DNA from 2 places in the Halobacillus rhizosphaerae genome. Region 1 is predicted to be linked to the other one. Evidence: predicted binding sites of a transcription regulator. Region 1 holds the regulator's gene; the other holds the start of a gene.
What was found. Region 1 encodes LexA, which represses DNA repair genes until DNA is damaged. Its sites were predicted from a motif close to CGAACATATGTTCG; they were not measured.
Positions count from the first base shown of each region.

Region 1 (3,452 bases):
CATCGGGGCAGCGCCCATCGGCATCCCTGGATGTCCAGAGTTTGCTTTTTCTACTGCATCAATTGCTAGTGTACGAATCGTGTTTATTGAAGTTTGTTCAAGGCTGTTTGCCATGTTCAAAAATCTCCTTTCATTTCTGTTATATGTAACATGTTTTATCCTATAATGAAAATGCTCCAGTGACAAGCACTCTACAGTGATTTCCTGTTTTTTTCAAGCAAGAGCTCTACCGGAACACCAATTACTTCCAAACAAAGAATCCGCACCTTCACTCAGGTGCGGAAAGTTTATTAGTGTTTTTTTTCATTTTTCTGCATTTGCTTCAGCTTTTCAGGAGTTACATCCTTCCCATTCGGGTCAATGACCTTCATTCCTTTTAACTGATTCTTAAAGGATTTACGGACATTTCCTAAATACTGCTGACGCAATTCCTTTTGTTCTTCTTTCTCAGACTTAGTTAAGCCTTCTTGCTTTGATTTATTAGCTAATTCATTAATACGATTAATTTTTTCTTTAGACAACATATTACATACCCCTTTATTTGGAAGTATCCATGAAAAAGACAAGCGCATTTAAGCCCTTGTCTCTACTATAGTAACGCGATCATTCTTTATTTTCAAGTGATTCGTATTCCTGATACCTGCGATGAACGGTAGCTTTTGATACATCATACCCCAACCCTCTTAGAGTGGCAGCTATATCTTTAAAGGTCAGTTTATTTCGCCTTAAACGCACTACTTCTTCGATTGGAAATTCAATTCGCTCCCTGCCAGAAGCTGCCTCAAGATTAGAAAGATTGTTAGCCGGGTTGTATCCATTCTGAACAGCTTTTTTCATCCCTCTGCGAATCTTCATATTATGTATTTTCCGCTGGTACTCCTCTACAATCCCTACGATTTGCAAAACCATTGAATCAGATTCCGAGATTTCTAATTTACCATCGTGAGAAAGGGAGTAGATCTTCACTCCCAGTTTCTGCAGCTGATGAAATAAAGCAATCTTGGTGTTCCCCCGCCCAAGTCTAGTTTCATCCTGAATGAGAAGCCCTTCAGCTTCTTCACTGGAGAAGTATTGAAGCAAGCGGTAGAGACCTTCCCGTTCAACCTCGTAACCGCTCGCTCGTTCTTCTATACAATCCAACACTTCCATGCCGTGCTCTGCTGCCATCGCATATAATTCTTCCCTCTGCCTTTTCAAGGAAGAAACCTGGGTTTCTTTTTCCGTACTTACACGGCAATATAGTATTACTCTCATGATCACTTAACCCTCTCTAATAAAACTACTTCTTATCATAATATACTTTATCCTGTAATCACCATAGAGAAATATAAGAATGCTAAACTCGCAATAAATAGAACAAGATAAGTAACATCAAGCTTTGATAGTTTATTAAACATTAGATTCCCTCCATTTTAAGAACGAACGTTCCTAAGAACTTTTGTTCGCCTTTTGTTAATTCCAATTATATACGAACAAAGGTTCTTGTCAACCCATTTATTCGAACGCTTGTTTGTATTTATTTTTTATGCATGGTACAATGTGGTTACTATAATCCTATGTATGAGGTGTCAATCTATGAGTAAACTTTCAAAACGGCAGCAGGAAATACTAGATTTTATAAAAGAACAGGTTTTATTAAAGGGTTATCCCCCATCCGTTCGTGAAATTGGCCAATCTGTTGGCCTCGCTTCCAGTTCTACTGTTCACGGGCATTTATCCAGACTAGAGAAAAAAGGGTATATTCGCAGAGACCCGACAAAACCTAGAGCAATAGAAGTAATAGAGCTTGAAGAAGACCATAGTATTCCTAGAAGCGAAGCAGCTTATGCACCTGTCATTGGTAAAGTTACCGCAGGTTCTCCCATTACTGCAGTCGAGAACATTGAAGAATATGTTCCACTTCCTGATTCACTTGCCGGATCAGACCAGAACACCTTTGTTTTGATTGTTCAAGGGGAAAGTATGATCGAAGCTGGCATATTAAATGGTGACATGGTCGTTGTCAGACAGCAGCAAACCGCTCAAAACGGAGACATTGTAGTAGCCATGACAGAAGACGAAGAAGCAACTGTTAAGCGCTTCTTTAAAGAAAAAAATCACATTAGGCTGCAGCCGGAAAACGCGACCATGGATCCGATCCTCTTAAATGATGTGTCGATATTAGGTAAAGTAGTCGGTTTATACCGTACTGTTCATTAAAGAAGAAAGCGCAAGCGAATCGTGAGCACCGACAAACGGGGGGGCGGGTGGTTCATTATCCGCGGAGAGCGATCGCTGATTTCTATTGGCTAATCCCTGGAGCTGGATATACCTAAAGCTATTCAAACCGAAATCGTATGATCATTTCCTAGAAGACTAAAAAGACTGACCGAACTCCGGCCAGTCTTTTTTTTCGAGCGTTTTGATGAATCATTTTCTTGTGTCTCAACTTCACTTTGACTGTAGTAATCAAAAAACAACGGTGCGCCAGTTACTATTTGTTCACAAAAAAACCCTTGATGCTATTAACATCAAGGGTGAGAAGATTAATACGTCTGTAAATATTGTTCTCGTTCCCAAGGGTGAACCTGGGTTCTGAACATATCCCATTCGATTTCTTTTGCTTCAATAAAATGTTCGAATAGGTGTTCGCCAAGCGCTTCCACCATAATTGGATCTTTTTCCAATTCTTCAAGCGCATGAAATAGTGTAGCTGGAAGATCTTTAATTCCATGAGCTTCACGTTCTTTTTTGTTCATAACATAAATATTCCGGTCTACTGGAGTTGGAGCTTCTAACTTATTTTTCACCCCGTCAAGCCCTGCAGCAAGTAACACGGCCATAGCCATGTATGGGTTAGCAGATGGGTCCACACTACGTACTTCGATACGGGTGCTTAACCCTCGTGAAGTCGGTACGCGAATCAGCGGACTCCGGTTACGGCCGGACCAAGCTACATAACAAGGAGCTTCATAGCCAGGCACCAAACGCTTATAGGAATTTACAGTGGGATTAGTCACCGCTGTAAAGTTCGTCGCATGTTTAATGATGCCCGCTGTAAAATGGTAAGCAACTTTAGAGAGCTGTTTGTCACCTTTTTCATCAAAGAATGCGTTGCCATTTTCATTAAACAAGGACATATTCGCATGCATTCCGGATCCGTTCACGCCAAATAACGGTTTAGGCATAAAGGTGGCATGCAGTCCATGCTGACGTGCAATCGTTTTAACTGCAAGCTTAAACGTTTGAATATCATCGCAATGTTTCACAGCATCCGAATATTTAAAATCAATCTCATGTTGTCCTGGAGCCACTTCATGGTGAGAGGCTTCAATTTCAAATCCCATCTCTTCAAGTTCTAAAACAATGTCCCGGCGGCAGTTTTCCCCAAGGTCGGTAGGTGCCAGGTCGAAATATCCGCCTTTATCATTCAATTCCAACGTAGGTTCCCGATCTTCCCCAAGTTTGAATAG
Region 1 is NZ_JAUTWQ010000001.1:789,303-792,754, forward strand. Features, by position in the region: gene tkt (transketolase) at 1-114, opposite strand, end outside; gene Q7A53_RS04075 (DUF896 domain-containing protein) at 291-524, opposite strand; gene Q7A53_RS04080 (YneB family resolvase-like protein) at 604-1,254, opposite strand; gene lexA (transcriptional repressor LexA) at 1,576-2,199, shown strand; gene glnA (type I glutamate--ammonia ligase) at 2,526-3,452, opposite strand, start outside.

Region 2 (3,452 bases), 140 kb from region 1:
CAATTGAACATCGGACTCCTCATTTAAATTCGTTAATGAAACATAGACACGCCTTATTTTACTTATCCCATCATAAAAGCGTTCAAAAAGCTTAATAATTACACGATAAACATCCATCGTAATATTTGTAGGAATTTGAATCGACATGGACCGGCTGAATCCTCCCCCCGTTTCTTTAGAATAGCCCAGTCCTAAATGGATCGTTCGTCCTTCTTTATTATCCCTTCTTGCTCGTCTGCAGGCCTCTTCGCACAAATCAAGAAAACAAGCATAAATTTCATCTTTTTCATAATCCCTTAACAAAGTAATTCCATGGCCATAGCTCTTCTGATCAGATTTCACAAAATTTCCAATAACCGGGCTTAAATCAATTCCCCAGGCGTGATAATGGAATTGTTCCCCCATAATTCCAAAGTGTTTCTGTAAATATTTGAGCGGGTGCTTAGCAAGCTGACCTAAGTTAAGAATGCCCATTCGGTTCAGGTTGCGGGTCATGCGTCTCCCAATTCCCCAAATTTCTTCAATGGGAACAGGCCATAATAAATGTTCAACATCTTCATAACGGCATTCCGCAATCCCATCCTTTGCTTTCTTCGCGTGAATATCCATAACCACTTTTGCCAAAAATTTATTATCTCCAATTCCAATCGCACATTCTATGCCAAATTGATCTCTGATCTGAGCTTGCAGCAGGCTGGCAATTTCACGGGGGGCGCCGTATAAACTTCTCATTCCATTAACTGTTACCCACAGCTCATCTACGGAATAAACGTGAATAGCTTCTGGAGGGACATAATTCATAATCGCTTTAGAAATTTCGACCGACACCTCCAGGTAATCTCCCATGTGGGCCTCGGCTACCACAAGGTTAGGATCATCAGGTAACTCAAAGTAACGGCTCACATTACTTATGCCATGCTTCTTCTTTAAGGTTGGGGAGGCGGCTAACACAATACTCCCACTTCGACTCGGATCCCCCACTACCGCTAACAGGGCCGTTTTAGGATCAAGACCTCGCTTGGCACATTCCACACTTGCATAAAAGGACCGCATGTCTATACATAATACGTCATTGCGTGGATACATTGAGTAATCCATAAATCATTCCACCTTATTTACGAACATTTGTTCTTATTATACAAAAGAGAGCATTCTTCGTATACATGTAATTTCTAGAAAAAGTAAATAAAGTTAAAAAGAATAAGACTGCGATTCATTACATGATATAGTCGTTGCTTACCCATACTATAGCCAAGTATGCAGTTAGAAATGGAGTGGATCACAGTGGATCATGCATGGGTTGCCTTAATCCCCTTTTTATTAGTTATTCCAATTTCAATCTTGACTAAACAAGTTCAGCCAGGACTATTTGTAGGATTACTGGTGGGGTCGTACATTATCGATCCCAGTTTATTAGGAGGAATCAAGACAGCTTTATCCTACATTGTCGACAACGTTATAGAATCAAGTAATATAAGAATTATCATCTTTTTATACGGATTTGCTGGGTTAATCAGCATTATTAAATTTGCTGGCGGAATAAAAGGATTTGTTCACTTAGTCAGCAACAAAGTGAAAACGAAAAAAAGTGCCATGTTTCTTACCTGGATTACTACCCTTGGAACCTTTAGTGATCCTGATTTTCGAATTGTAACCGTTGCTCCTATCATGAAGGCACTGAGAAAACGGCTGAAAATGTCGAAACAGCGAATTGGATTTGCTATAGAAATGACTTCCAATCCAGTAGTAGCTTTAGTTCCGATAGCGACTGCCTTTGTAGGATACATGGTAACCACCATTGGAGATTCGCTGAAAGAAGTCGGCATCGACAAAGAGCCTTACATTGTTTATGTAGAGAGCATCCCTTTCAACTTTTTCTCTTTTGTGCTGATCCTTATCGGGGTTTATTACAGCTTCTTTAAGAAGCCAAAAGAAGATGAGTCGGACGAAGCGATGCAGCAGGAGTCCGGTCAAAACGCGGAACAGCAGCAAGGGGAAGAAGGATTGGATGCTTGTCACAGAGCATACGATGAAGACACAGCCGTGAAACCGCTGAACTTAATCCTGCCGCTGATCACCTTCCTTGCGTTAACCATCTTCTTAAGCTGGTGGGATGGCCATAAAGAAGCAAGTGGATTTTTCCAGGGTTTCATTCGCAGTGATGCTCTTGGGGTTATGCTTGAATCCCTGCTCATTTCCTTTATTTTGACGTTTGGATATTTTATGTTTCAAAAGTATAAGGTATCTGATCTTGTCACTCATTTCGTTAAAGGCGGAAATGAGTTAATGTCCGTTATCATTTTACTGGCACTGATTTGGGGCGTGTCTGCGGTCTCTGAAGATCTTGGTTTCTCAGACTACATTACAAATCACGTCGGCTGGATTCCACATATGTTTGTGGCACCTGTAATCTTTCTGCTCGGAGGGCTCATTTCTTATTTCATTGGCTCTTCTTGGGGAACGTGGGGGCTTCTTATGCCACTGGGGATCACACTTGCTAATGATGCCGGAGTTAATATTCTGCTCGTTATTGGGGCTGTGTTTGCAAGCGGAACGTTCGGCGCGTTTGCTTCCCCGCTTAGCGATAACTCTGTTACATTATGTACCATCATGGATCTTGATGTTATCAAATATTCGAAGAAAAAGCTTACCCCCGCGCTTATTGGAGCAGGGATCAGCGCCGTCCTTTTCGGTGTCTTCTCCTTTTTTATGAGGTAATGCCAAGCATCAGCGTTCTGGTCAGACTTAAGAGCGCTGATGTTTTTTTACATACCAGCTGGATAACTTTCTTCATCGATCCAACCGCAAATGTTAGAAAGGAAATAATTCTCCTCTGCACGCGCATAAACCTTAGACGGATTGTTAATATTCGGATGAAACAACCCGCCAGCCTTCTTCTACGGGAAAGCTCTCCCCAGAAAGGTGATTCACGTCTTGCTGTGGGGCAGCCTTATGCTTTAAATGCGGAAAAAGATGTAGCCTGTACATCTGATGGTATAAATGATTTTCCCATCCTGTAAAGATAAGAAAACTCTGAAAATCTCTTTGCGAACGGCATACAACGCCACCAATCATCCCTTCTGCACGCTTCATGCCCGGATTCCAAACGTTTCTTTGCATGTCAAGAAAGTGGTTGATTCTGTTTTCTTTCACTTGTGTGAACGCTGTGCGAATATAACGTGCCTTCTGGATGAGAGATCTCAAACCTGACATCCCTTTCAACAGGTCTTGTTCCACTTGAAAGAGTTCTGTATCTATCGAAAAATAGGTGTTTTCCTGGCCGGAATTATGATAAATGCGGTCATGAGCTTCATTCATAAAACTTTCATAAGAAGCTTCTTCTTCCCAGAAGGCAAAAATATTGGCCGTGAAAGGATCGCTGAGACTCCAGCCGCCAAGCTGTCCTAGAAATCCAGCTGTAGGCAGGATTTCTTTCCATTCTTCTTGTGCTC
Region 2 is NZ_JAUTWQ010000001.1:652,587-656,038, reverse strand. Features, by position in the region: gene Q7A53_RS03415 (DNA polymerase IV) at 1-1,098, opposite strand, end outside; gene Q7A53_RS03410 (Na+/H+ antiporter NhaC family protein) at 1,285-2,718, shown strand; gene Q7A53_RS03405 (YdbC family protein) at 2,863-3,452, opposite strand, start outside.
Region 2: the regulator LexA is predicted to act here: its motif matches at 1,119-1,132, upstream of Q7A53_RS03415 (DNA polymerase IV).